DNA from 3 places in the Paenibacillus sp. FSL H8-0537 genome. Region 3 is predicted to be linked to each of the others. Evidence: riboswitches for the same ligand, from Rfam matches in the RefSeq annotation. Region 3 holds a riboswitch; each other region holds the start of a gene.

Region 1 (10,190 bases), 2.0 Mb from region 3:
CGTACCGATTAATCATTTCCACGAGCAAATCATTAAGCGGCTTCACCTCGTATTCCCCGGCAGCAGGCTCCAGGTGGCCGCCGCCTATTCCGCTGTCATCCGTCAAAAACAAGTACGTCCCTCCCGTCGCCACCGCCATAAAGCGCAGCAAATATTCTGTTTGTACATCTACGCCGCTGGAGGCGACGGGAATAATACGGATGCCATCCGCGGCTGCTGTTTGGATCAGCTCCTGAATTTCATTAACCACTTTCGTGTTATAATGCGGCGGAGCATCCAATACGAGGAATAGCAGCCTTGCCCGCGCCTGCTCGCTCCAGTCATGTCCATGAATGGCATCGCGCAGCGCCGCATCCACCGCTTCCGGGTAATCGCCGCCGCCATCCGCCTTTTCCGCTGCCAATTTCCGGACAACCTGATCGACATCCTTCGTAAACGGAAACGACTTCACCGTATAATCATCAAATTTATCCTTATAAAAGTTGGCACTGAGCCGCATATCCAATTGCTGGCCATGCTGCTGGTCTACCCTGCCGATTACATCCTTCAGCTCGGCCTCCAAATAGCGCAGCTCATCCTCCATCGAGCCTGTCGTATCCACAACAAACATAATATCGACCTGATTGGCGAGCTCCGCTTCGCCTCCCAAATCAACCTTGAGCGTGCCTTGCTCCGGCAGGTTAATATCGCTTAGGCTCTTAATGAACTGACCTGCCTGCACCTCGACTTTATAATTGCTTTGCTTATCGTTTTGGCCATTGTCATAAAGCCCGGCAAATAAATAAGCTTTTCCATCCGTATTTGTGCGCGCTTCCCATACTTGCTGGCGCTGATTATCATTTAGCGTAACGATTGCATCGGATACTGCGCGTCCCCCTGATGTCACAACAACCTCCAAGCGGTTAAAAGCATGGAAAGACCAATAGCGGGCGTTATCATCTCCCTCTTTGCTATTGAGCAAATTGCCAAAGCGCTGCCATACCGCCAAATCATCCCATTCCCCCGCCGTAAGCTGGCCTGGCTTCACTTCCACCTGTTGCGAAGAATAACGCCTGTCTCCACCTTTTCTGCGTTCACTCTCAGGAACAGGCTCCGCAGATTCTCCTTTGCTTGGTGAGCTGTCTTCTTTGGTGCTGCTGCCTTCACCACTTTCTGCATCCGTACTTCCCACTCCCGTATCCCCTGTCTCTGTTGTCCTTGAATTACTCCGATCAGATTCGCTATTCATGCTGCCAGAGCAAGCTGCTGCCAGCATGAGAGCGAAAATAATAACCAATGTGCGAAATAAGATGAATTTATTTGTATTTTGCATCTTATATCCCCCTTCTATCTTTTTCCATTTAGACGATAAGGGGGTACTGATTGTTGCATAAATACCTATTCAACATTAAAATGATTAACAGGCTGCAGCGCTGGCTTGTCCAGACCATATGCGGTGTTTTTCTTAGGAGGATAATCAGATGGAAACGATAGCGTTAACCAATATTGAAATAATCTATCAGCTCGGAACTCGCCAGCTTACTTTTACGAATGCCGATTTATTTTTAGTGACCGATTTTGGCTCGGCTTTGTGGTACGTCGATGCGAACGGTATTGCAGATACTGATGTATTGAAATGGTTCAATCAAAGCGAGGACATTCGAATCCAGCTGCTCGTCACCTCCATTGACAATCGAATATTTGAAGGTACAGCTTACTTCCATCCTAATGAGAAGCATTTTGCGGCGGCGATTCGCGGCGAAGGCGAATTGCGGCTTATAAATAATGAGCAATAATCGTAGAAGTATGGGAAAAAGGGGGGAACAAACCGATATGTCAATTACTACGCGTCTGGTTCAGAATCAGGAAGACCGGGATGCCGTATTTGAAGTGCGTCGCAGCGTATTTGTAGACGAGCAGGGCGTTCCTGCTGCTAATGAATATGATGAATTTGAAGATACGGCCCAGCATCTGCTCGCCCTCAGCGGGCAAGTTCCGGTAGGAGCAGGAAGGCTGAGAGTAGTGGACGGTGTTGCCAAGCTGGAGCGCATTTGTATTTTGGCAGACTACCGCAAGCTGGGCATTGGTAAAATCATCGTCGAAGCGATGGAGCAGGCAGCCGCGGCCCAAGGACTTGCCTCGGCCAAGCTGAATGCGCAAACGCAGGCAGAAGGCTTCTACAGCAAGCTGGGCTATCGCACGGTTTCGGACATTTTCTTTGAGGAAGGCATGCCTCATGTCACGATGACCAAGCTGCTTGCCCATCGGGCCTAAAGCCTGCACAAATCCAATAAAAAAGCCCTGGACAGCCGCCATTCCAACATGGACGGACTTCCAGGGCTTTTCAATTATACAGGCTGCTGTGAGGAAGCTGCTATTTGCTATGCGATAATTCTGGCGTTGTCATGCGATCGTAGAAATCTACCGCTTTATCCTTGTCTTCGGAATCGCGAAGCGCCATTGCCGAACGTGGATGCTCGTCCAAAATACCAGTAATCATGTAAGGAATAATGTAACCCCACTCTTCCTTCTCGCGAAGCGGAATCATGTATTTCTCGATCATATCGAGAACGGGGCGTGTTTTGTATCTTGGGTTTTGCAGTTGGGATACGAGCAGCTCTGTGTTGCAGTTGCCTGCTGCGCGGCCCATGCCATATACGGATGCATCAAGCAGCTCAACGCCGCCTTCAGCAGCAATAAGCGTATTTGCGAATGCAAGCTGCAAATTGTTATGCATATGCGCGCCCAGACGCTTGTTTGGAAGATACTTGCGGAATTTTTCCGTCAAGTAGCTTACATCATTCGGTTTCAGGCTACCGTAGGAATCGACGATGTACACAACGTCAACAACGCTGTCATTGATCAATTCGAACGCTTCCAGCAGTTGGTTTTCCATTACATTCGACAAGGCCATAATGTTCAGCGTCGTCTCATAACCACGGTCACTGAATAGTTTAACAAGCTCAAGACCCTTGTCCACATCTTTCGCATAACAAGCGACACGGATTAGATCAAGCAGGCTTTCGCTGCGCGGCAAAATATCGTTCTCGTCTACACGGCCTACGTCAACAAGTGCCGACAGCTTTGTAGTTCCTTTATTAGGGATAACCGTTCTGAGAAACTCGTCATCTAGAAAACGCCAAGGGCCTGCACTTTCTGCACCTTTGAGCAGCTTTGGCGAGTTTTTATAGCCAATTTCCATATAATCAACGCCAGCATCGTTCAGGCTTTTGTACAAGTGCTGGACAAACTCTACGCTGAAATCCCAGTTGTTTACTAATCCGCCATCGCGAATAGTGCAATCGACGATTTTACAATGACTTGTTTTTGAATTCATGTAAAGGCTCCTTCTGACTGTACGTCGCTAATCTTTAACATTCATCATACTTGAAATGCCTAGGAAACGCAAAAGAAATTTGCCCATTTCTGCCGCCTCAAATCGACCCATTTAGCCACCAAGCAGCTCCTCCGCTTTCGCCTGAAAACGTTCGTGGAATCGCTTGACCGCGGGGATATCCATCTGCTGTCCATTGATTCGGTTATAAACTTGCTCATCCGTCGTTGCCAGCACGTCCAAAAACTGCGATACCATTTTTGCTGTTACCGTCTCCGGATGCTCCTTCACCAGCTTTTGATAGCTCGTCTTCACCTCGCTGAGCAGCCGATACGTTTCCATATCAAATACGGGTGTGTTATTGAGCCCATAAATATACATCGATAAGTAGCTGTTTAAATAAAGCTGCTCGATTTCCGGGCGCTCTGCTGAATCGGGATACGTTTTAATGTAGGTTTCCGACAATACTGCGCGATTAGCCAGCTTATCCCACGTAATGATCAGCCCCGCATCCTTCGCTGAAACCTCATTTGATTCTACCGCCCGCAAAAAAATATAATCATTCATCTGCTGCGATACATAATTTTTGTAAACCTTTTGCAATTCAAAATCAATGATCGGGTAAATGGTGCCCTCTACCATAATCAGCTTGTAGCCGCCCATCAGCTTCGTAATAACAAGCTGCTTCACAGCGGCATCCTGAATTTCGGCGGCGTTGGAGGCCGTAATCGGCCATTGCTGCTGGAGCAGCACCTCCTGCACATTATTTTCAAAAAAAGCGTCCTGCGTTCGTTCCAGATCATTGTTATAATACGCATTCAGCTCGCGTATCATCGTATCCGCCCGCTCTTGTCCAGCCTTTGACATATTCTCGTTCAAGAATGAAACAATTTCGAACGGCTCCTTTGCATTTTGCACCGTCTGGCGGTATTGCTCCAGCAAATTGTCCTTCTCTTGGGGTGCGCCCTGCACGACTGGCGAAACCTGTGCACCAGCGTGGGATTCCCGCCGTTCCTCTGTATTTTTATTGTTGCCGCTGCAACCTGCAATGAATAATGCAAATATAAGAACTAAAACATTCCATCTATAGTTACGACTACGCACGTCGCTATTCACCTCAATCGTCATGTTCACCTGGCCCTCTCACTCTAATAGTATATGCCACATTATCGTCAATATCCAATAGACGCATGAACAGAGCGGAAGTTACGGCAAAAAAGCGCGGAAGCAGGCCTCCGCGCAAACTTTTTTCAAAACACATCCGTATCCTTAACTTATCTTCAAAATATCTCCTGATCTTACAGCGCTTTGACCTGATTATCCTCATGCTGGGCTTCGGCCGAATAATGCCCTGACTTCACAACCTTTGTTGTCAAATACTTTTCATTGTAGACGGAGGTTTGCCCCCAAAGCGGAACACGGCGGGCAATATGCATGCCAGCTTCACGAAGCGCCTCCACTTTGCGCGGGTTGTTCGTAATAATCGACACAGGCAACGAGCGAAGCAGCTTCAAGACAGCAATGGATTCACTGTAATCGCGAGCGTCCTCAGCAAAGCCCAGCTCCAAGTTCGCATCAACTGTATCGAGCCCTTCCTCCTGAAGCAGGTAAGCCATTGCCTTACTGAACAACCCAATGCCACGGCCTTCATGATTCGCCAAATAAAATAAGGCGCCCGTCCCATGCTCGGTAATCATCCGCATCGACTGCTTAAGCTGAAAGCCGCAATCACAGCGTTGGCTGCCAAAAATATCGCCCGTATGGCAAATGCTGTGCATACGAATCATCGCATCTTCGCCTTCGGCAAAATCGCCATAGACGAGCACGCTGGATTGCTGAAGCTCCGCATAATGCCCCTTCGCCAGCTCGCTGTATAGATCTGTTTCTTCTTGGGCGCTATTTTTCTCACGCTTCAGCCAGCTGTACCACTGAAAAATCTTCGTCTCGCCGTCAAGCTCAACCGGAAGCTGAATGGGTCCGACAACGTGGATATCGTGCGAATCGCCTTCAATTGTTTTTATTTTGTCATTTATAATAGAACGAATGGATGGTTTAATCATTAGTGTGCACCTTCTTCATCTGTATTTGATATAATAGGTTGAAAGGCTAAGCTTCATCTGCTATAAATGCACCTTGCCTTATTAATAATCATAGGGGAACAAGTTTTCGCTTACCATTAGTAACTAATTATATATTCGAAATTCTATTACGTCAAGTTATGAGCGTTCAAAAAGTTTGCTTGTATATAAATAATATTAAAGCTATACTTAATAGCAAGTTATAATGAGGTGATCTACATGGAGAAATCCGGGCTTTGTCCGCGCCTGCACAAAGGAATGGACATTATAAGCAAACGATGGACCGGCTTGATTATTTATCAGTTGCTGTCCGGGCCGCAGCGCTTCAGCTGCATTCAAGGTGCCCTTCCCATTAGCGGCAGACTGCTGTCTGAGCGGCTCAAGGATCTTGAAAATGAGGGAATTGTAAGCCGCGCCGTCTTTCCAGACATTCCAGTTCGCATCGAATATTCGCTTACCGAAAAGGGACACGCACTGGAGCCGGTCATTCGCGAATTGCAGCAATGGTCATCCGATTGGGTAGCGCCTATGTCCATATCCAAGTAAAAAGATAACGAAGCAGCCTCGGCCCTTAACAAGGCCGAGGTTGTTTTGCGTTTCCGGAGCGGGGACGCTTCGCGGAATTATAGCAATCTACTATTAACGTCTAGTACCCTCTATCAGTAGGCCACATATACATATATTATTCATATCTCCCCATGATAATCGTCCTCTTATACATGATCACTAGAAAGGAGGAAACCCGATTGCTTACGATCTTCATTATTTGCTCGTCAGGCCTGTCCCTCTATTTCATTCTCAAGCCTCCTCCACCGATCAAACAGCCTACTATTATATCTCTATCCTCTACGGCAGCCGATATACGCTATGAAAGCAGCCGCGTAGAAGCCGCTCAGCATAATGCAGCTGCCGCAAACGAATAACCCTTTTCTGCTTCACTATGAATTTAACCAAGAATTCGAGGTGATTAACATTTGATCTCGCTACCTTCCATTATCGTTTCCCTGTTTGCCTTCCTCTTCACGATCTTGCTCATTTTGTGGCGTCCCAGAGGACTGAATGAAGCCATTCCTGCTACGTTTGGCGCCATACTCGTCCTATTGAGCGGAGTCGTCTCGTTGACGGACCTGGCGCATATTAGCGCCACCGTTAGTGGAGCAGCCATCACCATTATGGCGACGATCGTAATGGCAATCGTGCTGGAGAGCTTTGGCTTCTTTATCTGGGCTGCCGAAGGGCTTGCCATTCGAGCACGTGGCTCAGGACTCAGATTGTTCTGGTATGTAAACCTGATGTGTTTTCTGATGACGCTATTTTTCAACAATGACGGCAGCATTCTTATCACGACCCCGATTTTGCTCATTATGCTGCATCACATGGGACTGAAAAATCACCAAAAAATTCCATACCTGCTTTCAGGAGCATTAATCGCTACCGCCTCCAGCGCCCCAATCGGAGTAAGCAATATTGTAAATCTGATTGCGCTGAAAATCGTCGGCATGGATTTGTACATGCATACCGTCATGATGTTTATCCCCGCTACAATTGGTCTGCTGCTGCTCAGCCTGCTGCTGTTCTTCTACTTTTACCATCAGCTTCCCCGGCAAGTCCCCCATACGATTACAATTGTCCCTATTCAATCTGGCTACCATCCTTTACTCACACCTAACGGAAGCAAGCCTGCATATCCCAAATACAGCAGCCGCTTTATGAAATTGATTCTGCTTTTCGTCTTCTCTGTCCGGCTAAGCTTATTTGCTGCCTCCTATTTGCATATCCCCGTTGAGTGGGTCGCTGTTTTCGGCTCCCTGCTGCTCCTTAGTTGGCGCTGGGTTTACTTGAAAATGCCGCCGAACGACATTTTGCGTAAAATTCCGTGGCATATACTCATTTTCGCCTTCGCCATGTATATCATTATTTATGGCCTGCACAATATTGGTCTGACGCAATTACTCGTGCAGGTGTTCGAGCCGCTTGTCATGGGAAGCCTGATGAATGCAAGCATTTTAATCGGAGGGCTTGTCTCCGCCATGTCTACACTTGTCAACAATCACCCCGCGCTCATGATCGGCACGATCACCCTCACGGAAATGAACCTCGATCCGCTTTCACTCAAAATCGCCTACCTCGCCAGCGTCATTGGGAGCGATATTGGCTCACTCATTTTACCGATAGGCACGCTAGCCTCGCTCATTTGGATGAATCTTGTACAGAAAGCCAAGGTAAAAATCAATTGGATGGATTATGTCAAAGTAACGATTGTCGTCATTCCGCCTGTTCTGCTGTTTACTCTCGTTATTCTTGCTTTATGGGTTGGCTGGATCTTCCCTATGCATTAACTCACGACAACTTCTACATGAGCGGTCAGTTCACCATTAACTGCTGTACTCATAATTCAGCAGTTATTTCTGCAGAAAACGAGTGTTGCCGCCAAATAACGGCAGCGCTCGTTTTCACTTGAGGCAGCAGCATTTTTTTATTTTACTGCTAAAAGGTTTACAAATGAGCCATTAAGGTTTAATATATATCCCTAGCCGAATTCTGGCACTCTATTATTAATCGCTTAATTTTTCAATTGAAAAAGCGGGGGAACCAACGACGTGATTGAAGCGACAGCTTGAATCGCAAGGGGTGAATCCGGTGCCTTCGCGCACTGGTAGGGCAGCTCTCTGGCCCGAATCCGACAGCTAACTCCGTAAGCGAACGTGAGGAGAGATGAATATGATTGTCCTTCATGCGCCGGACGCTCCGCCTAAGGCGAAGCACGCAATGAAGCTTACGGTCAAGCGCATTGAGCTGTTTGTCATTCCAGCACTCAATGTAGACGCCGCTGGAAACCGTGCCTGCTTGCGGGTAACGACGGACAAAGGCATTGGCTTTGGCGAGACTTTTGTAGACGAAATGGAACGCCCTAACGATTGGGGCCTGTGGTGCAGCACGCTGAGCAGCTTTATCGGCACCTTGTCCATAACAGGCCGTTCGCTTCGGAGCGAGCAAGCTGATCAACACAGTGTGTACAACCTGTTCGATCACGCCATTCACCATCTCAAACACTGGACGGCAGAAATTGAACCGGATGACAACACTTCCGAGGAACCTATTTTACTTAACCGCTCGTTATTCTATCTTTCTATTTTTTAGCCTATTTTGGATCGACCTGACACAAAGGAACCTTCCCCGCCATGATTCAGCTGGCGGAAAGGTTCCTTTTTTATCGGCTGCTTGTTCTCCTATGGAAAGAAAATAAAGTTTTAGTTCCAGATAGGAAGAATGGCGGGCTATTGATAGGTTATATAAATGTGTTGACATCAAAGTAATTAGGAACCATACTATATATATGAACAACAATAATAAAATAATAAATGACATTGACGCTATTCCTTCACTAGTACAATCCAAGCGTCAGATTGATCGCTATAACCTAGACATAGACGCGCAGGCTATACTCGTCGCGTCTAGACTAATGGCAGCGGGAGTCAAGCTTGGACATGCCTCGGAGATTCATTTCTCTAGATTCGGTTTATCAACAAGTCGATATCGTTTATTGGCAGATCTTGAAGATAACGAAGGAGAAGAATTGCCTTCGCAATTAGCGGAGCATCTAGGCGTTACACGTGCTACAGTGACAGGTCTTATCGACACCCTGGAACGAGATGGGCTAGTATCTCGGAGATCAAGCTCAGATGATGGGCGTCAGAGATCGGTCATATTGACGGAAGCAGGAGCGAAGAAGCTTCGTGAAATGGCTCCTGAGCATTTCGCTCGGTTGGAAGCAATGGTGGGCTTGCTCAATATCGATGAGCGCAGCGTATTTCTCGACTTGCTAGGCCGAGTTACACAAGGCATCTCAGCTCTTACGGGCGAACTAGGCTCGAATCCAAAGGGAAACATCAGTAATGATTAGAATGGGCTAGTAAAGCTAGCCTATTTTTATCCTTATATAGTTAGGACGCTAATTATATTTCACTGAAAGCAATCGTTGAACGATATCAAGGAAGAGGGAGCAGCTAAATGAACAAGATGAAATACCCGAATCAGACAGATGCTGTTTACGGCATCAAGACTACGAGTTCCAAGAAAAAGATTTTTATACTGTGGCGTGAAGTTGTCATGGCCTATGCTGCTCCTGCCAGCATGGCAGGTATCGGGGGATTGGTTACTGCCGATAGGGGTCTTCAAATAGGGGCATTGACCACAATCGGTGGTGCATCGGCCTTGATGGCCTTAATGATTGGCCTTTTGTTGCGCAGCCGAGTGGGCCGTATACGATGGGTCATCAATGCACCTCACTTGGTTGTGGTAGGGATGTTCGCATTGGCCGGGTCCTTGTTTGGCCTATACGCCGCATGGTTGACATCTGTTTTACTAGAATTTATGAATCCGAGCCATCACTTGGCCTGGGTCGGTCGTGTCTGGACCGATTTCCCATTATCTGGTTTCATAGCAAGCACGATAGTGACATGGCGGTGGCGTCTTGCCGCCACAACTCATTTTTCAACCAAAAGGAGAAGATAAAAATGATAGTTATTATGGGAGCAACAGGTACGATAGGAAGTGCGCTTTTGAAACGTTTAGTTGATCTTGGCGTACCCGCCAAGGCGCTGAGCAGAGAGCCAGAGAAGCTGCGTGATCAGATCGGAGAAAAAGGCCGATCGACTATCATGGTCGCATCGGCGGATGCTTCCGACCCCGAATCGCTGCGCCGCGCGTTTACAGGTGCTAGCCAGCTCTTCCTTGCCATGTCCAACAGTCCGAGACAAATCGAATTGGAAACTTCAATCATTCAGCTTGCCGCAGAA
Region 2 (10,190 bases), 400 kb from region 3:
GCAGCGCAGCCAGCTGCTCGCCACTCATCCCGAGCCCATTGTCGCTTACCTGTAGGCAAACTTGCCCGGCTTCGATCCATGCCCGCACCGTAATCAGCCCTTTATCGACGGATGGCTCAATGCCGTGCATAATAGCATTTTCCAGCAGCGGCTGCAAAATCAGCTTGAGCGACAAGCTAGGCAGCGCAGCCTCTTCGACGTCAAACAAATAATCGAATTTATTTTTGAACCGGATATTCTGAATGATGAGGTAGTTCCTCGCATGCTCCAACTCGCTCGCCAGCGGAATCATCGGCTTGCCTTTGCTAAGGCTGATGCGGAACAGCTTGGACAAGGATGTAATCGTCGTCACCACCTCCTCATTGCGGTTCATGCCGACCATGCGTACAACCGTATTGAGCGTATTGTATAGAAAATGCGGATTTATTTGCGATTGCAGCGCCTCAAACTCATATTTGCGCTTCGCCTCCTGCTCCACCACAATTTGCTGCATCAGCTCGCGAATTCGCGCTACCATCAGATTAAAGCGTGTGGATAGCCGCTCCACCTCCAGCGGACCCTGAATGGCGGTCATCGTATGGAAGTCGCCGCGCTCGACATTTTTCATCGACTTCTCCAGCTGCCGGATCGGATGGGCAATAATGCGCGAAATGAGCCACGACATCGCAATGACGAATACGAGCAAAAGCAGCAGCAGATTCAGCAAATAGTCGTTCAGCTCGCGCTTTGTCGTAATAATTTCGTCGGTGAAGGATACCCCGACCACCTTCCAGCCGATGTTGCCGATCGTCTGCACCGTAATCATTTTATCCTCGTCTCCAGATTCGTCATGAAAGCTGCCAAACGTATATTTCAGCGCCTGCTCGACGTTTTCGCTTTTCAGACCGGCATAGATAAGCTGCTGCTGCGGATGGTACACCATATTGCCTGCGCTCTCATCCACAATGTAGACGTAGCCCTTCTTCCCCAGCACGACCCGCGAGGACAGCTGATTGATTTTGTTAAAATTGACGTCCAGCAGCAGCACGCCATGCTCCGTTTTCCCGCTCCGCGCTACGGTAATGCCCTTGCTAAGCGAGACGACCCATTTGTACTGCATTTTGTACATATTCTGCACATGCGGCAGTGAGTAGCTGAGATGATTCGGCGTTTGCAGCGCGCTTTGGAACCAGCGCTGATTGTAAAGACTCAAATTTTCCTTGAGCGCAACGCCCGGAATGCTCATCATGACCTCGCCGTCATGCCCAATGACCGCCAGCGATACAATTTCTCCCCGAATGCCGATAATCGTATTCAGCTGGCTGCGCAGCTCCTCTTCGTTCACATCGCCGCTGCGGCTGATCGTATCGTGGATAACGCCGTAAATTTCCGACATGCCCTGAATATAATCCTCCAAGTTGTAGCTGACCTGATCGACGACCTGCTGGGTATTGCGCAGCGCGTTCGTCTCCGCGGTCTGTGAGAACTTGTTGTACAGCAGCACGCTGACCATCATAATCGCTGCCGCCGAAAAAACCGAAAGCGCCACTGAAATGAGAAACTGGATGCTGCGCTTTCTCATGGCGCCTCTGCATTCATCGCCTGATTGCGGTAATCCTTGGCGGAGACGCCGACATTTTTCTTAAAGCATAGGGAAAAATAATTCGGGTCCGAGAAGCCGACCTTCTCGGCAATTTCAAACGTCTTCAGCTCTGTTGCCCGCAGCAGCTCCTTCGCCGCCTCCATCCGCAGCTGAAGCAAATAACCGCCGAAGGTCAGCTTCACTTCCTTCTTGAACAGGCTGCTGAAGTAGCCTGCGCTAATATGCAGATGGCTGCACAGCCGGGCAATCGACAGCTCGCTGTCATGGAAGTTTGCCTTTGTATAATGCACTGCTTCCTCAACCAGCTGCTTGTAGGAGCTTTGCCTGCGGCTGGCGATATGATGGCGAATTTTCTCGCAGAGCGACATATACCAGCTTCTCGTCTCCTCAAGCCCGCTAAGCTGCTGCAGCTCCGCATAAATTTGCAGCTCATAGCCCGCTATTTCGTACAGGCTCAGCCCCGCTTCCTTCACCAGCTTCATGATCGCCGTCATCATCTCCAGCATGTACAGCTGGTACTCCCGGTAAGCGGCATTAACGCCTTCAATCTCATCAAAAAGCGCGGCCACCAGCTGCTCCAGCTCCTCATGCGTACCTACGCGCAGGCACCGGACGAGCGCTTGCTCCTTGAGCTCGTCGAATTGCAGCTCCTCGACGTAGCGTGTTTCCACATCGTCAATGCAAATAATCCGGTTGCTGCCCACCAAATTATGATAATCCAGCGCCTGCTGCGCCTCCCCGTAGCCCTGCTTCAGCTGCGCGACATCAGGCAATGCCGAGCTGACCCCAATTGTCACGGGAAAACGCAAGTATTTCCGGATATTTTGCAGCATTTCAGCGAGGCCGCCCAGCGTCCGCTCCATTAGCTCCGTGGCGTCTCCTCCATGTCCAACTGCAAGCAGCGCCACCTGATCCTGATGCAGAAAAACCTTGCCCAGCCCGAGCCTGCCCCACACCTCCTCCGCCACATTGCGAAGGGCAAACAGCTTGAGGTCGAGATCGCTGGAGGCCGCAAGCGAGCTTTCAGCCGTCCGCAGCGGAACACCGGGAAGCGCTTCCAATACATGCGTGTGCAGCACGGACACAATGTACGCCTCCCCCGCCAAATCGAGCTCATATTTCGCTGCCTTCTCCTCAATATGCCGAAGCGGAAGCTTGCGGGAAAGCAGTGACGATAGGAACAGCTCTTTTACGACCGGCAGGCTTGTACGATAATGCTCCTGCAGCAGCTGCATATTTTCCCGTTTCTCACGCTCATCATTGAGCCGCTCCTTCACCTTGTCCATCACCTCAAGCAGCTGCTGCGCGGAAAAAGGCTTTAAAATATACTCATCCACCTGCAAGCCGATCGCCTGCTTGGCATATTCAAATTCATCATAGCCGGAAAAAATAACGATGCGCGTCAGCGGATACGTCTTCCTCGTCCATTCCGCCAGCTCCAAGCCATTCATATACGGCATGCTAATATCCGTCACTACGATGTCCGGCTCCAAACGCTCGATCAGCTCCATCGCTTCCCGACCGTTCGCCGCCGTATCTACGATTTCAAAGCCATGGCGCTCCCATGCAATTTCCTGCAGCAGTCCGCTGCGCGTCTCTTCTTCATCATCCACCAGCAGCACTTTATACATCGTTTATCCCCCCGCTATTTAAATACGCGGCCGAGCAGCCGCTAAGACCTGATACTGTAAGCATGCTATTTATCATATTCGTTTCCGTGTTTTCTGGAAAGAGGGGGGTGCTTTTAGAAGACAAGTGTCTGGTCTCCCCACCTTCAACGGGGCGTAAACCCATAGAAATATAATGACAATCTAATTATGCCCAAGATGGTCTGGCCACCATTGTATTTACATCATACTAGGAGTGTTTCAAGAGCTTGAGGATGAACAAAGTGCTTATAATAAACTGTGCATTGAATCATTAAATGCTTTCACACCGTCCAATGGGGTTGAAAAAGTTTCTAATCGCTTAATCATTAGTTTATTGAGATAACAAACTGCGATTAAATTATTCCCGTTTGTATCCTGCTGTATGAATTATATCTGTTGATTGCAGCATAACTAGGCCCACTGCCTCTGACTAGGTGTGGGCTATTTTGGTTTACTTTGGAAGCATGAAACGGAATCTTTTTACATCACTCTTTTAGCAAATATAAGGAATCATTAGATATATTGACCTTGATGCAGATAAGATGCATTGTAAGCGTTTAAAATCAGGCCAATTCGCTGCATTCGCTCTCTTTTGCGGCGTAAGCTTCCTTTACAGCACTCAAGGCGGGGGAGTATGATTCATAACATGATTGAACCTTTTTTGAAATATAAGAATTTATAAGTTTTGCACTTATAAATAGGCTTATATTTCTCGGACTGAAACGCGCTGCGCCGCCAAAGGAAGGCGATAGCCGTTTCATCTTGAAATATAGGAAAGTATATGTTTTCGTTATCCTTTCTCTATATTTCTAAGGGCAAAGCTCTTCGCTCGTCCCAGAAGGACGACGAAGTCGTTTTTGCTTGATCGCTGAGTCTTCGCGCATTAGGAGAAGAGCGGGGGAACCAAACGCACTGCAAGTGTCCGATGTGAGAGTCGGAGGCCGGCAGCGCAGGGGTGAATCGTTTGCAGGAGTATCATGAAACTCCAGGCAAATGTAGGGCGACTCTCACCGCCCGAATCCGACAGCTAACCTCGTAAGCGCAGGTGTAGAGAGGAATGGTGAACGATTGTGACCTTGTAAATCAGGCCACAGAGCGTCATACGCCTCTGTGGTTTTTTGTTGTCTTTTTATGAAAATAGCACTCGCAACATCGGCAGATATTTTGTTTCAAACGCTGAGTTCTGCACTGCCGCAGAAACGGGGGAACCATCGACGGCTCTCTGTCATTGTCCAATGGACGATTGCAGGGAGCGTCACGGGGTGAATCGCAAGGGCACGAAAAGTGCCAAGCGTAGGGCGTCTCTCGCGCCCGAATCCGACAGCTAACCTCGCAAGCGTCAACGGGAGAGGCCACACTTACACTTATCGCAGAGCGAATCAGGGGCGCATAATGCCCGGATGAAGGAAGCTGCGGGTGAAGAGTCCTCTTTGCCCAAGGCTTCTTTTTTGTTGCCTTTTTTTGCAAAATGACCAGAGGAAAATTGAAATAAGGAGCGCTGCAGCTATGCTGGATATCGGAATGGCTTTGACCTTAATCGCAGCTTTCGGGCTGATTGCCGGATTTATACGCTGGTGCGACCGATCCATTAGCGAAACGGAGGAACGGGGATGATTGTCATATTGCTCGTTACAGGAGCTTTGCTGGTGTATCTCGTCTACGCCTTGCTTCATCCAGAGAAATTTTAACAAATAACGTTTCATCATTGATGCAAGGGAGGAACAGCTGTGGACGTCCTGCAAATGGCGGTAGTCATCGGTATTATCATGCTGATCGCGAAGCCGCTTGGGCATTATTTATATTCCGTGTTTTCAAACGTTCCGAACCGTACCGACAAGCTGTTTGGGCGAGTCGAAGCGGTCATTTATTCCGTGATTGGACTCAAAAATCGCCAAGGCATGACCTGGAAAAAATATGCGCTCAGCTTTATTACACTCAATTTCATACTCGTAGCTATCAGCTATGTGCTGCTGCGACTGCAAAGCGGCCTGCCGCTTAATCCGAACGGGATCAGCAGCATGGAGCCTACGCTCGTCCTAAATACGGTCATCAGCTTTATGACCAATACGAATCTCCAGCATTACAGCGGTGAGACGGGGCTGACGTATTTTGCGCAAATGGCGGTCATTACGATGATGATGTTTACGTCAGCCGCCACCGGCTTTTCCGTCGCCGTCGCCTTCGTGCGCGGCATTACGAGCAAGGGCGGAACGCTCGGCAACTTTTTCGAGGATTTCGTCAAAGCGCATACGCGGATTTTCTTCCCGCTGGCTATTGTCATTACGCTGCTGCTTGTGGCGCTGCAAGTGCCGCAAACGCTTAGCCCTACCTTGACCGTTACGACGCTTACGGGCGCGGTTCAGCATATAGCCATCGGGCCAATCGCTTCGCTGGAGTCGATTAAGCATCTCGGTACGAATGGCGGCGGTTTTTTCGGAGCCAACTCCGCCCATCCGTTCGAAAATCCTAACCCGCTGACGAATGTCATTGAGATTTTGTCCATGTGGGCGCTGCCTGCCGCGCTGCCCTTCATGTACGGTCGGTTTGCGAAAAGCAGCAAGCAGGGCTGGGTTATTTTTTCGGCGATGATGGCATTGTTTCTGATCTTTCTTACGATTTCCTATACGGCTGAAAAAAGCGGCAACCCGCTGATCGCCACGCTCGGCATCGACGCTTCGCAAGGCAGCATGGAGGGCAAGGAGGTACGCTTCGGCATCGCCCAATCCGCGCTGTTCACAACGGTAACAACGGCGGCCACGACCGGCTCGGTCAATTCAATGCACGATACACTCACTCCGCTTGGCGGACTCGTTCCCCTTGCACAGATGATGCTGAACGTCGTCTTTGGCGGCAAAGGTGTCGGGCTCGTCAATATGCTGATGTATGCGATGCTGACGGTGTTCATTTGCGGGCTCATGGTCGGACGGACACCCGAGTTTCTGGGGCGAAAAATAGAACCGCGCGAAATGAAGCTGATTGCCATCACCATTCTCGTGCATCCGTTTATTATTCTCGCGCCAACGGCGGTGGCTTTTCTGACCGATCTGGGGCAAGGCGCTATATCCAATTCGGGCTTTCATGGCATTACGCAGGTGCTGTATGAATATACGTCCTCGGCCGCAAACAACGGCTCCGGGTTTGAAGGGCTTGCCGACAATACGCCTTTCTGGAATATAACGACAGGACTCGTGATGTTTTTCGGCAGATATATGTCGATGATTGCGCTGCTGGCTGTAGCCGGCTCACTTAGCCGCAAGCAGTGGGTACCAGAAACGATTGGCACGTTCCGCACGGACAATTCGCTGTTTGCGGTTATGCTAATGGGCGTCGTTATTTTGATCGGTGCGCTCACGTTTCTGCCCGTCATTGTCACAGGGCCAATTGCCGAGTTTTTAACGATCCGTTAAAGGGAAATGAGGGGTAAGCGTTATGAATGACCAACGTGCTAAAAAACGATTCACAAGGCCGCTTGTGACCGAGGCGCTGAAGATGAGCCTCCTCAAGCTGAATCCGGTTCATATGATAAAAAATCCGGTCATGTTCGTTGTTGAGATTGGAACGCTGATCGTTCTGCTCATGACCGTATTTCCAGGCTACTTCGACTCGCAGGAACGCATCGGCTTCAACTTGACTGTTTTCATTATTTTGCTGTTTACGGTGCTGTTCGCCAATTTTGCCGAGGCGTTAGCAGAAGGCCGCGGCAAAGCACAGGCCGGCTCGTTGAAAAAATCAAAGCAGGAAATGATGGCGAATAAGCTGCTGGGCGACAGCATTCAAATTGTCCCTTCTACGGAGCTTCGCAAAGGGGATATCGTCATCGTCTCGCAAGGAGAAATGATTCCCGGAGACGGCGAGGTCATTGAAGGCCTCGCTTCCGTCGATGAATCGGCTATTACCGGCGAATCAGCCCCCGTCATCAAGGAGGCCGGCGGCGATTTCAACTCCGTGACGGGCGGGACGCGGGTGATCAGCGATCACATCAAAATGCGAATCACGAGCGAGCCCGGCGAAACGTTTATCGATCGGATGATCGCTCTCGTCGAAGGGGCAAAGCGGCAAAAAACGCCGAATGAAATTGCCCTGAACACGCTGCTCATCAGCCTGACAATTATTTTCCTCATCGTCGTCGTCACGCTTGGCCCCATTGTCGCTTATGCGGGAATCAATCTAGAAATTCCCGTTCTTATCGCACTGCTCGTCTGCCTCATTCCGACGACGATTGGCGGCCTGCTGTCCGCCATCGGCATTGCGGGCATGGACCGGGTCACCCAGTTCAATGTGCTGGCGATGTCCGGGAAGGCGGTCGAAGCAGCTGGCGACATCAATACGATGATTTTGGATAAAACTGGGACGATCACCTTCGGCAATCGGATGGCTAGCGAAATCAATCCGGTGGGCGCCGCTGGAGCAGATGAAGCAGCGGCATGGGCCGCTATTTCCTCCCTGCAAGATGAAACGCCAGAAGGACGCTCGGTGCTGGAATGGATGAAAAAGCACAATAAAACCTATGATGCCGCGCTTGGCGATAACGGACAATTCGTTCCCTTTCAAGCCGAGACGCGCATGAGCGGTATCGATTTGGCCGATGGAAGGCTCGTGCGCAAAGGAGCCGTTGAAGCGATTCGCGGGTGGGTGCTCGCCCAAGGAGGAGATATACCCGCTGATCTGGCTCAGGAGACCGAACGGATCGCCAAGGAAGGCGGCACTCCGCTTGCCATCGCCGTCGATCAGCATATATTCGGCTTGATTTATTTGAAGGATACGGTCAAGCCGGGCATGAAGGAGCGGTTCGAGCAGCTGCGAACGATGGGCATCAAAACCATTATGTGTACGGGCGACAATCCATTTACGGCGGCTACCATCGCCAGAGAAGCAGGCGTCGACGATTTTATTGCCGAAAGCAAGCCGGAGGATAAAATCGCCGTCATCCGCCGCGAGCAAGCGGAAGGCAAGCTGGTCGCCATGACCGGAGACGGAACGAATGACGCGCCCGCACTCGCGCAGGCCGATGTCGGCCTGGCGATGAACAGCGGCACGACGGCCGCCAAGGAAGCAGCCAATATGGTTGATTTGGATTCCGACCCATCCAAAATTATTGAGGTCGTATCAATCGGCAAGCAGCTGCTTATGACGCGCGGCGCGCTCACGACCTTCAGCATTGCCAATGACGTTGCCAAATATTTCGCCATCATTCCAGCGATGTTTATGCTGGCGATTCCGCAAATGCAGGCGCTGAATGTGATGCAGCTCGGCTCGCCGCTGTCGGCAATTTTGTCGGCGCTCATCTTTAATGCGATCATTATTCCGCTGCTCATTCCGCTAGCGATGAAGGGCGTCACCTATCGTCCGCTCAGCGCCGCCCGCCTGCTTAGCCGCAATCTGCTCATTTACGGGCTCGGCGGAATAATCGCGCCGTTCATCGGCATCAAGCTCATCGATATGATGGTCCATATTTGGATTTAATGGTGCCCAGCTAGGCTGCGGCATTTTAATGAAACGAACTGCTAATTAGAAAGAAGGGAATTGTGCTATGCATGCTATTTTAAAAAGAAAACGTCCATTGCCACCTATGTCATCTGCTTCTTCTTTATCAGCGGGGCCCTCTTCCTTCTCCGTAATCAGGGTATCGCTGCGCGCCAGCCTGCTGTTCCTGCTTCTTTGCGGTGTCGTGTATCCGCTCGTGAGCACGGGAGCTGCGCAGCTGCTGTTCCCGGCTCAGGCAAATGGCAGCCTGCTCAAGGATAGCGCAGGCAGCGTCGTTGGTTCGTCGCTGATCGGTCAGCCTTTCAGCGATCAGCGCTATTTTCAGGGGCGGGTATCGAGCATAGATTATAAGGCGGAAGCCTCCGGCTCTAATAACTATGCCCCCTCCAATCCGGAGCTGCTAGAGCGCATGAAAGCATCTATCGCCCAGTGGCAGCAGGATAATCCGGCCGTTCCGCTGGAGCAGCTGCCCGTAGCGCTAATAAGCAACTCCGGCTCCGGTCTAGACCCGGATATTACCCCGCAGTCGGCGCTCGTGCAGGTGCCAAGGATCAGCAGGCTGACGGGCCTGCCCACTGCCGAGCTGGAAGCACTCGTTAAGAAGCATACGAAAGGCCGCGCGCTCGGCCTCTTCGGTGACCAACGCGTCAATGTGCTGGAGCTGAATCTGTCCTTATCCACACGAATCGGCAAATAAAAGAGAAGGCGGGAGCAGGATGCCACCGTATCAACGCAAGACGCCGGAGGAGATATTGGCTTCTATCTCCCGGCTGCATAAAGGACGCCTGAAAATTATTATCGGCTCGGTCGCGGGCTCCGGAAAAACGTATCATCTGCTGCAGGAAGGCAGGCTGCTGAAGCAGCAGGACATTGATGTCGTCCTTTGCGTAGTAACGCCGAGTCCGCTTACGGATAGGAATCAAACGGTGCTTGAGTCCGAGCTGGAGCATGTCCCCAGCATTAAGTGGCAGCGCGATGGCAAGGAGCAGCAGGATTTGCCGCTGGAGGCGCTGCTTGCCCGCAACCCGGAGGTCGTGCTCGTCGATGGCCTCGCCCATCGCAACCGTATGTGCGCCCGCTTCCAGACGCGGCTGGAGGACATTCAATATTTGCTGGAGCATGGCATCAGCATCATTACGACGATTAACGTGTACGAGCTTGAGGGCGAGGACGGGGTTATTTTCAAAATGACGGGCATTCGTGCGGAGGAGACGGTCCCGGCGGATACGCTGGAATGGGCCGATGAGGTTCGCCTCATTGATGTATCTCCAGAGACGATGCTGAGCCGGATAGAAGAGGGGCTGCTCGGCAGCCCCCTCCATCCGGCTATGCGGCTGCGCGGCAATCTGGCTGTCCTGCGCGAAGTCGCGCTCTGCCTCATGGCGGAGGGTGTTCACGAAACGCTGGAAAAGCATCGCGAAGCGCTGGGCTTAAGCGGCCCGTCAGGAGTTGCCGAGCGGATTGTTGTTTCGGCG
Region 3 (10,190 bases):
AAGCTGCTATTAAGCACCCTCTTCAATGGCCACTTCTTCTTCCGTTGCAGCGCGCTCGTACTCAGCGAGTACGGCAGCTTGAATTTTCTCCCGAGTGGTCGAAGAAATCGGATGAGCGATATCTCGGAATTCTCCATCGGGGGTACGCTTGCTCGGCATTGCAACAAACATTCCATTGTTTCCGTCGATTACACGGATATCGTGAACGACGAATTCGTTGTCAATCGTGATGGAAGCAATAGCCTTCATGCGACCTTCCGAATTGACACGGCGGAGTCTTACATCAGTAATTTGCACTTGTGTTCACCACCTTTGCCTATCTGGGACTTGGTGTAATATTCCACATTTTTGTGCCAATTCCTTCTCCTATTTTGGAAAAAACATGCATATTTTTAAAAAAATTTTCTATTTGAATTTTATCTGACGCTATTCGACAGGAATCGCTGCAATCACTTCAATTTCGACAAGGACATCCTTCGGAAGCCTTGCTACTTCTACTGCGGAACGTGCTGGTTTGTGGTCGCCAAAGTAAGAAGCATACACTTCATTCATCGCCACAAACTGGTTCATGTCCTTCATAAAGACAGTTGCCTTCACTACATTTTGCAGTGTTGCTCCTGCTTCGGCAAGCACAGCCTCCAGGTTGCGGAATACTTGGTTCGCCTGCACCGTAATATCGCCCGTCACAAGCTCGCCAGCTGCGTTAAGCGGAATTTGCCCCGATGTAAAAAGAAGTCCTCCAAGCTGAATCGCTTGTGAATAAGGTCCGATAGCGGCAGGCGCCTTATCTGTTGCAATAACCTTCGGTTCTAAATGCTGTGACATCATTTATTCCAACCCTTCTTTAGTAATAATCGTTATTCTGTGCGAAAATAATTGCCTGGTATGACTGTCGTCTGCTTGGTCTTCAAATCTACGGCCGTCAGCTTCGCTAACGACACATAATCTTCAAGCAGTCGTTCTTCGAGCTCCACCTCGCCCGATTCTACAAAGACGCCAACGCCGGCAACGGTCGCCTTGAATTCAAAGAGCAGATCCATCATCCCTTGAATGGTGCCGCCTGCTTTCATGAAGTCATCAATAATAAGCACGCGGGACTGCTCCTTAAGTGCCCGCCTAGCAAGCGACATCGTCTGAATGCGTTTATTAGAGCCAGAGACGTAATTGATGCTAACCGCAGAGCCTTCCGTCACCTTATTATCTCGGCGTACGATAACGACGGGCAGATTCAGGCAGGCAGCCGTTGCGTAAGCGAGCGGGATGCCCTTCGTCTCTACCGTCATAATGACATCAATTTTCCTCGCGGCAAAAGCGGTCGCAAACATGCGGCCGATATCAGCCAGCAGCTCAGGCTGGCCAAGCATATCCGTCATATACAAATAACCGCCAGGGAGCACCCGTTCAGGCTGCTCCAGCTGACGGCAAATATTATTCATAATGTCGCGTGCATCAGAGGCATGCATCTTCGGTGCGAACTTTACGCCGCCTGCGGCGCCCGCAAGGGTGTTAAGCTCGCCAATGCCCTCTTCTTCAAATACTTCTTTAATGATCGCCAGATCCTCGCTAATCGATGATTTGGCTGACTGATAGCGGTCCGCAAAAGCTGTTAGCGAGATTAACGTATGTGGGCGACTTAGCAGGTATTGCGTCATCTCTACCAGTCTTGCGCTGCGTTTTAACTTTTTCAAGGAATTCTCCCCCTGCTAAAATCCGAATATTATAATGTTAATATAACATTTTTATACGGATTTAATCAAGGAAAACGTCACTTTTATGTTAGCATTCTTACCACGTAAACTTCCTTGCAAAAACCGCGCAGCCCATTATAAATACGCGGAAGCTTACCTTCTTTCGATACTAGCCCGAATACCGTCGGCCCGCTGCCTGACATTAACACGCCATCCGCTCCGAGACGAATCATGCTTTCCTTGAGCTGGCGCACCTCCGGATATAGATCAAGCGTTACCGATTCCAGCACATTGCCAAGTCCCCCACACACATCGGCGAAGGAACCGCGCTGAATAGCTGACACCATGTCGGCAGCAGACGGATGCTGGTCAATGCCCGCTACTCGAAACTTGCCATACACGTCTGCAGTGGAAACATTGATTGGGGGCTTCGCAAGGACGACCCAGCACTGCGGCGGACTTTCGATCGGCTCCAGACGCTCGCCGCGTCCGGTAGCGATGGCAGTCCCGCCGGTTACGCAGAACGGAACGTCGGAGCCAAGCTCCGCTCCAAGCGTGCACAGCTCTTGCTCAGGGATGTTCAGCTGCCACAGCCTGTTCAGCCCTCTAAGGGCTGCTGCCGCGTCGCTGCTGCCGCCAGCAAGGCCAGCGGCAACCGGAATCTTTTTGTCCAAATGAATATATACACCTTTACGCACATCATAGCGGTCTTTAATAAGCCGCGCTGCCTGAAACGCCAGGTTCTTCTCATCTAAAGGTATGTAGCCGGCCTGGCTCGATATGATAATCGTGTCGCGCGGCAGCTCCTGCATTTCGAGACGGTCTGCAAGGTCTACCATCGTCATGATCATCTCGACCTCGTGGAAGCCATCTTCACGCTTGCGAAGCACATCGAGCAACAAATTGATTTTAGCCGGAGCTTTTTCATAAATTTTCATCCTAAGCTCTCCCGTTCCTATCATTAACTTATCCAATATTATAGCAAACGGGCAGAAGAAAAGCTAAGAGTCCTGCCGCTCATATACAGAGCGGCGACTCTTAGCCGATTATTGCCGTTTTTGCGTTGCATTCCAGGTGCCCAGTTAAGGGCGATTGATTCCATTTGCCGCGGCTTGCTCCGCCATCTGGATCGCCCGCTTGACCATATTGCCAGCATCTTTGGCGCGAATGCCGCCCCAGCCTTCTTTTTGCACCGTATCATAAAAACCTAGATCCTTTGCCAGCTCATACTTCAATTCCTCGGACATTACACTGCGTCTTCTACGGCTCATGCGTGAGGTCCTCCCATGCTGCTGAATTGGTTATGCCCCCTTAGTATGCGACAACCCAGCCGCCCTATACGCTTGACCACCAACCGACCGCTTCCAGCTTGGAAAATGAAAAAAAACGCGAAGAACTGTCGTCTCCGCGTTTAGTATAGCCTACCGGCATCTATAGATCTGATGTTATGTCTGGGTAATTCGGACTTGACCTTCATCATTGCATACGGTCACTTCCACCGACTCCGTCAGTATATCCGCATAACTGTAGGAAACACGCTTGAATGACTGCGATTCCTGATCCAGTTTAACAATGAAAACAGAAGGGTAGGTTTCTTCCAACACACCGGTGCGCTCAACGGTCTTACGACGACCGCCATTTGCTCGCAGACGAATCTTGGAGCCCACATGAGCTTCCAAATTGCGTTTTATATCCAGTAGGGCATTTTTTGCCATTGTCCACTACCACCTCTTTCCTTGTCCATTATAACAAAATGGAGAGGGGTTGTCAAACAAAGCAAAATATTATATCAGTCAACTTATTTAATTGTCAACGGTGTTTTCATCCATTTTTATCATTCCATGAATAATTTATCGAAAAATTATAAAATCAATGGAGCCGAGAACGGTTGCGAGTCTCAACTGCACTCGGCCATTTGTTAAGAAATGCTTTGCAAGGATGACTCTGCTGCCTTAATTTTAGGCTTTGGCAAGCCAATGCGGTACCTTCCCAGCGTCTCAATGCCGCCTACGCCATCAATACCGCTGATCGTGCCATGAATGACATCTGCCAGGTTAATGGTATCGCGTATGGACGTATAGCTTGCTTTGATTGCAATGTATACCGGGTCTAACGCATGAATCAAAATTCTCCCGGGCGAGCTTGCGAAGTTCGAGCCGGCTTGCAGCAGCGCTTCAAAATGCGACTGGCACGCTCCTGCAATGACGACAAGGCCGTCGCGATTCTTCTCGTAATCCCGCGCTACGCGGACCGCGTTATAGAAGCTCTGCGAGTTTTTATAGCTGCTCAGGCTGTGTAGATCTGCTTCCAGCCTTGTTTTCAGCACGCCGTCATGCCCCGTAATGACCACAATGTCCGGCTTCACTTGAGGCAGCAGCCGATAAAGCAAATCAGCCATTTGTGACTCATGCGCATGCACGCCATGCGCCGGTACGTTCATCGTCTGGTACAGCTGCATGCTTTTACGCAAATAATTGCCGTCACCGTCCAAATGCAGCACTTTGCCGGGCACCTCGAAGAAAGGCTGGCTTTGTGGCATCGCATGCCGAATATCCGCCTTCACCTGAACGGCCATTTGCTCATGCTGCTGACGTATGCGGCTGAGCGAGTCATTTACTTTCACTCGGACCAGCTGCGTAGCTTTTTCTTTCTTTGGATCGCGAACAACCGATAAATCAGGAATCGGTGCATCCGCAAGCAATCGGTAATCCGTGCCTTTCAACAGGGCATGATCCGTTCGAACAGCTTCTACGCGGAATAGCACGTCACCGCCATACGATTTGCGGACGACCAGCTCCCCTTGCTCCATAGGTAAATCACCTCTTCGTCTATCCTATGGGCAAATGGCGTGTAGTGTGCGGAAAAATCAAACGGGCGCCCCGGAGCTATTGCCCGGCGGCGCCCATCTTTATTTAGCCTCTCCAGCCCACTTCCAAAAATGCGCGGCTGATCTTGGCGAATTCCTCCAGCGACAGTGTTTCACCCCGCCGCGCAGGATCGATCGCAAGCCCCTGCAGGAGCGTTGTCAGCGCCTCCCGCTGTTCTTTGCCCACAAGCGCCGTCAAATTGTTGTAGAGCGTCTTGCGGCGCTGTGCGAAGCTGGCCTGCACAATGCGGAAGAAATGTGCCTCATCGGGCACATCAACAGCCGGCTTGTCCCGCAGCGCAAGCTTAATAACCGCCGAGTCTACGTTCGGCTGAGGTATGAACACCGTATGAGGAACTGTACAGACGAGCTTAGGCTCGCAATAATACTGTACAGCCACGCTCAGGCTGCCATATTCCTTTCCGCCCGGCTTCGCTGCCATCCGCTGTGCGACTTCCTTCTGGATCATGACGACGATATTTTCCAGCGGCAGGCGCTCCTCCAGCAGCTTCATCAGAATCGGTGTCGTCACGTAATAAGGCAGGTTCGCCACGACGCTAACGCCCGTTACGCCGCTGAAACGCTCTTCGAACAGCTGCTTCAGGTCTAGCTTGAGCACATCGCCGTGCACAATGCCCACATTCGCCTCGTTTTCGAAAATATCATGCAAAATCGGAATGAGCCGATTGTCGATTTCAACAGCGGTTACGGTACCCGCAACTGCCGCAAGGCGCTGCGTCAACGCTCCAATACCAGGGCCGATCTCAAGTGCCCCTTTTGTCTCGTCAAGCTCAGCTGCACTGACTATATTGTTTAATATATTTTGGTCAATGAGAAAGTTTTGTCCTAAGCTCTTTTTAAAGGAAAACCCGTACTTTGCTATTATTTCCTTCGTCCGTTTAGGCGTGGCTACCTCTGCGGTCTTAACCGCGCTTTTATTCAACCCTTGTTGCTCCGTCATACGCCCTCATCACCCCTGTTCCTGTTGTTCCATGGCTTGCAGCGCCTTCTCAAACTCCTCGCGCGTAATGCAAAAGCTTGTGCAGCGCTTATAGAACTGCTTCCCGTTAGCGTAGCCGATGCCCAGCAGCTTGCCCATAACCAGCCGCCGCTTCGCCGCTTCCTCATGCACGATTAAGCCAGCCGCCATCAAATCATCCCAAGTAATGGCCCCCACGCTTGCAGCCGTTTCTGTCCGCAGCTCCGAGAGCGCCTGCCTGATTGCATCAGGAGCCGCATTCTCAATGCCGATATCCCCTTTATAGGAGGCCAGCTCCTGCGGTAAAAAAGCATGCTTGCAGCCCGGCACGCGCTGAGCGACGATTTTGCGAATACGCTCTCCTGCATGGTCCGGATCTGTAAATATAATAACGCCACGGCGCTCCTGTGCCAGCGCAATGCGCCGCAGCACATCCTCGCCAATGGCCGATCCATTCGTCTCTATCGTATCGGCTTCAACGGCCCGCTTAATCGCCACCGTATCCTCTTTGCCTTCTACTACAATCATTTCCTTGATCACATCGAACAATCCTTTCGCAAAGGGAAACTTATACATGCATATATTTCAAAAGAATGGGCGATTGCTGCAACAACAACCCGCTCATTCGCGTCTGTTTTATTATACCCCCAATTAGCTATTCAAGCGAATCTTACGCAAACAAAAAGAAGAGGCAAGGCCTCTTCCGTAACCTGTCATATTTAGCTTATGATTGCGATAAACTAGAGCACAATCCATAAAGAACTGATGCTAATTAGCTAAGAGATGGCTTATTAGGACCAATCACATAGACGGTAAAACCTTTTTTCTTCCCGAATTGATTAGCTTGCTTTTCACTGTCAAAATACACATCGATCTTACTGCCCTTGATCGCACTTCCGGTATCTTCAGCGCGGCGGAAACCAATACCTTCGATGTACACCCACCAACCGAGTGGAATGACATCCGGGTCCACGGCAATCGTCCGTCCTTCCGATACTTTAGCACCTGAAGCCGTAATACCGTAATCCGGGTGGCCTTCGCTCTTGCCCGTCGAAGCTAAGCCAGCTGAATAAGCCGTCAAGGTGACGTTGCTAAGCACCTTTTTGGATGTGAGCGTGGTGCCGTCTACCGTTACATTGTTGCTGGTTGTCGCTGTGGACAGCACAGTAACCTTAGGCTCCGGCTTTTTCGTACCGATTGCAACGACCTGATTAACCGCAGCCGATTCGACTACCTTGTCTACCACTTTCTTGGAGACTAGCACGCCATCTTCGAACTGCTTCTCAATTTTGATCGTTACGACGCCTTCTTTGCCCGTCTGCACAACCTTCTCCTTGCCTACTTCCAGGTTCGGATCTTCCTTCTTCACAATGGTGAACGGTGTTGTGCTGGACGACTTGCCAAGCTTCGTATCGACGCGAATGACCGTTACGGTCATATCCGCGCTGACGCCCGAGCCAAGCGAAGGTAATACTTTATCATCATCTTCAACAGGAATATTTAATTTCTTTATCGCTGCCTGCACGGTTTTCTCTGTCGTGTACACCGTTGATGTCTTGCCATCAGCTTTTACAAGTAGCGGTACCGCATGCTTAATTTCAAAGCGGTCCCCTTCCTTTACTGCCGTATTCAGAGGTACAGATACCTCGTCATGCGGGCCAATTGTAATAGCTTGTTCATCCAGTAGGCGTTGCAGGACCCATTGCTTCGTTGAAACAACAGTTTCTTGTCCATTCACTACTACGGATACGCTTTTGTCAGCCGATCCGTACAACAACACCAAAAACATGAAAGTCATAGCGATTGAGATCGTAGTACTCAAAAGAATCAAACGCAAGTTTTCACGCTTCCATCGCAATGCGAAAGACATGCTGGATGATCGTTTCCCATGGGTCTCACTTGCTTGAATAATGCCCACTTCATCGGTCCTCCTTCATAGCCCCGCCGTCGAATTACGCATGATACCATTGACGCGACTATAGTATATTGGCGTGCTTATAGCACGCTCCAGTATATTTCCTCTGCAACCTCCTAGATTTACCCTATGACGACGGTTTACCCAATATTCAAAAATAAAAAGAAAGCCCGTCGACAGAGGATCTGTATCGTGGCTTCCCGGGAACGTCGAATAGACTATTCAGGAATGGTGGATGCACGAGGTTGATCACTCTCTATAAACGCTTACGAGGTTAGCTGTCGGGTTCGGGCAAGAGAGCTGCCCTATCGTCGGAAGAATGCTCATGGCAATCCCCGCCAAATTCACCCCTAGAAGAAATTCAAGTGCGCGTGCAATGTGATCCGCAATTTCCTCACAGCATCGTGCCTGGTTCCCCCGCTCTCCAAAGTTCGAAGATTAAGCGCAAACTGGAAATCCAATACAAAAATTTAAAGCTCTGAAATGAATCATACCTTCATCGGAGCCTAATTGTAAAGATCAGATAAAAACCGATTTAAGCGAAATTTTAGGATATTTACGGAAAAGAGAGTCTATTTCAGCATGAAAAATTAGTTTTATCGCCGGAAAGGTCACTTATTCTCGCTTTTATAGCCGTTTTTACTCAATTCCAAAACATTTTTTACCGTTTTCGGTCGTCAAATTGGCGATTTCGGCCACTGATTTTCCTAATATTTCTGCTGCCGCTTCCGCAACGAGCGACACATAAGACGTCTCATTTCGTTTCCCACGGAATGGATGTGGGGTCAAATATGGAGCATCCGTTTCGATCAAAATTCGGTCACTCGGAACCATCGCAAGCACCTCTTTTGGCACCCTTGCATTTTTGAATGTAAGCGGTCCACCGAACGAAATATAGAAGTTCATATCTAGGCATTTTTGAGCCGTTTCTGGACTCCCGGAAAAACAATGCATAATGCCTCCGACTTCAGATGCATTTTCCTCCTTCAGTAGCTTGACAACATCCTCATGAGCATCGCGATTATGAATAATAATTGGTTTTTTCAGCTTTTTGGCTAATCGAATTTGCTCGCGAAATACACGGTGTTGTACGTCCTTAGGGGACGTATCCCAATGGTAATCCAGTCCGATTTCGCCAATGGCTACCACTTTGGGATTAGAACACAGATCCTCAATCCAATTAAGATCCTCTGGCAGCATATCTATGCTGTCAACGGGATGCCAGCCGACCGCGGCGTATATAAAATCATATTTTTCTGCAAGTGCAAGCGTAGTTGGAATCGTTTCCCTATTAAAACCAATATTGACCATTAAATCCACCCCTGCTGCACGCGCTCTTTCGATAACGGCTTCGCGGTCTTCGTCAAAATGCGGGGAGTCCAAATGCGTGTGTGTGTCGAATAAAGAAATCATAGCTCAGCAAACTCCTTCTATATTATAGTTTAAGGTGAAGCGGTCGAAAGCCGTCCGAGAAATATAGAGAAAGTATGGCAAAATCATATACTTTCCTATATTTTAAATAACTTTCGTACTTTATCGCTTAATTGATCAGCGGAAGCGCGCAGCTTCTCTTCCGGATAATACAAATGGGACTGGCCCTGATGAAGCCCAGTGATGGAACGAATGATGTCGGATTTCGTGGAAATTTCACTGACAGCCTCATACCCGTCCATTAACAAAATCGGTGTCTTTTCCTCTTTTCCGCCTTTTTTCGTATCAGGCTGATACACATCATATGGTTGATCAAATGGAAAATCAATTTCCATATGGTAATCCGGATTCAATCCGATCGCTGCAAATTGTTGTCTTACTTCATTAAAGAGGCTAATATCCGGTTTATCCAGCATAATGTATTTATATAGGCGACGCGTCAGAAAACGATCACATAGCTCTGCGAGCAGCTCATCGCCTTCGTCGCCCCATTCTGTAAAGGCCGTCTGCAAATAGGCCTCATCCAGCTTCAAATATTGTTTAACTGCAATTGTCCCGTCAAGCAGCCGTTTCAGCGGCTCCGGCATCCAGCCAAAAGCATAGCCACCCTCATAAAGCTCCTTCGCTCTACGAAATATTTGTCTAAGGATGATTTCCGAGCTTCTCGTCACCGGATGAAAATAAATTTGCCAATACATTTGATAGCGGGACATCAAATAATGCTCTACGGCGTGCATGCCGCTTTCTTTAACAACGATCTTTCCATCTATAGGACGGAGCACGCGCAAAATCCGCTCCAGGTCAAAGTTGCCGTAATTAACGCCTGTAAAATAGGCATCCCTCAATAAATAGTCCATACGGTCCGCATCAAGCTGGCTGGAAATCAACCCGCTGACAATTGGATTTGGATAAGTCTTATTAATAACAGCAGTTACATGTTCAGGAAAGTCGTCTGCTACATTTCGTAGTACACGATTGACCTCGGTATCCTCGAGCAGAATGCTGCAGGTCCACTGCTCGTGATGGGTATCGAATACTTGCTCCAACGAATGGGAAAATGGCCCGTGACCAACGTCATGCAGCAGAGCAGCGCAAAGCGCCAACAGCCGCTCCTCCTGCGGCCAGCCGGGAAAACCATTGCGCTCGAATTGTGAAATAATTTTTCTAGTGATTTCATACACGCCAAGGGAATGGGAGAATCGGCTGTGTTCAGCGCCATGAAAAGTGAGATAAGAGGTTCCAAGCTGCCGTATACGCCGTAATCTTTGAAACTCCTTCGTGTTGATTAAATCCCATATTGTCTGATCCTGA

What was found. Region 3 has a riboswitch for cyclic di-AMP ahead of MHB80_RS00145 (ubiquitin-like domain-containing protein). Riboswitches for the same ligand answer to the same signal wherever they lie in the genome.
Region 1: it holds a riboswitch for cyclic di-AMP, as region 3 does, so the genes downstream of both, MHB80_RS21180 (hypothetical protein) here and MHB80_RS00145 (ubiquitin-like domain-containing protein) in region 3, are expected to answer to the same signal.
Region 2: it holds a riboswitch for cyclic di-AMP, as region 3 does, so the genes downstream of both, kdpA (potassium-transporting ATPase subunit KdpA) here and MHB80_RS00145 (ubiquitin-like domain-containing protein) in region 3, are expected to answer to the same signal.

What each region holds. Positions count from the first base shown of each region.
Region 1 covers NZ_CP150290.1:5,018,580-5,028,769, forward strand. The annotation lists gene MHB80_RS21130 (hypothetical protein) at 1-12, shown strand, start outside; gene MHB80_RS21135 (VWA domain-containing protein) at 1-1,312, opposite strand, end outside; gene MHB80_RS21140 (hypothetical protein) at 1,461-1,775, shown strand; gene MHB80_RS21145 (GNAT family N-acetyltransferase) at 1,813-2,253, shown strand; gene MHB80_RS21150 (aldolase catalytic domain-containing protein) at 2,354-3,316, opposite strand; gene MHB80_RS21155 (hypothetical protein) at 3,428-4,447, opposite strand; gene MHB80_RS21160 (GTP cyclohydrolase II) at 4,612-5,373, opposite strand; gene MHB80_RS21165 (helix-turn-helix domain-containing protein) at 5,611-5,937, shown strand; gene MHB80_RS21170 (hypothetical protein) at 6,138-6,314, shown strand; gene MHB80_RS21175 (arsenic transporter) at 6,366-7,730, shown strand; cyclic di-AMP (ydaO/yuaA leader) riboswitch at 7,942-8,108, shown strand; gene MHB80_RS21180 (hypothetical protein) at 8,113-8,532, shown strand; gene MHB80_RS21185 (MarR family transcriptional regulator) at 8,729-9,295, shown strand; gene MHB80_RS21190 (hypothetical protein) at 9,403-9,906, shown strand; gene MHB80_RS21195 (SDR family oxidoreductase) at 9,909-10,190, shown strand, end outside.
Region 2 covers NZ_CP150290.1:6,630,179-6,640,368, forward strand. The annotation lists gene MHB80_RS28100 (sensor histidine kinase) at 1-1,561, opposite strand, end outside; gene MHB80_RS28105 (response regulator) at 1,558-3,213, opposite strand; cyclic di-AMP (ydaO/yuaA leader) riboswitch at 4,088-4,291, shown strand; cyclic di-AMP (ydaO/yuaA leader) riboswitch at 4,396-4,585, shown strand; gene kdpA (potassium-transporting ATPase subunit KdpA) at 4,959-6,638, shown strand; gene kdpB (potassium-transporting ATPase subunit KdpB) at 6,661-8,694, shown strand; gene kdpC (potassium-transporting ATPase subunit KdpC) at 8,801-9,412, shown strand; gene MHB80_RS28125 (histidine kinase) at 9,432-10,190, shown strand, end outside.
Region 3 covers NZ_CP150290.1:25,974-36,163, reverse strand. The annotation lists gene spoVG (septation regulator SpoVG) at 10-297, opposite strand; gene MHB80_RS00185 (RidA family protein) at 427-825, opposite strand; gene purR (pur operon repressor) at 858-1,688, opposite strand; gene ispE (4-(cytidine 5'-diphospho)-2-C-methyl-D-erythritol kinase) at 1,772-2,626, opposite strand; gene MHB80_RS00170 (small, acid-soluble spore protein, alpha/beta type) at 2,771-2,959, opposite strand; gene MHB80_RS00165 (Veg family protein) at 3,134-3,403, opposite strand; gene yabG (sporulation peptidase YabG) at 3,607-4,497, opposite strand; gene rsmA (16S rRNA (adenine(1518)-N(6)/adenine(1519)-N(6))-dimethyltransferase RsmA) at 4,601-5,515, opposite strand; gene rnmV (ribonuclease M5) at 5,525-6,073, opposite strand; gene MHB80_RS00145 (ubiquitin-like domain-containing protein) at 6,306-7,451, opposite strand; cyclic di-AMP (ydaO/yuaA leader) riboswitch at 7,696-7,903, opposite strand; gene MHB80_RS00140 (TatD family hydrolase) at 8,088-8,861, opposite strand; gene MHB80_RS00135 (HD domain-containing protein) at 8,957-10,190, opposite strand, start outside.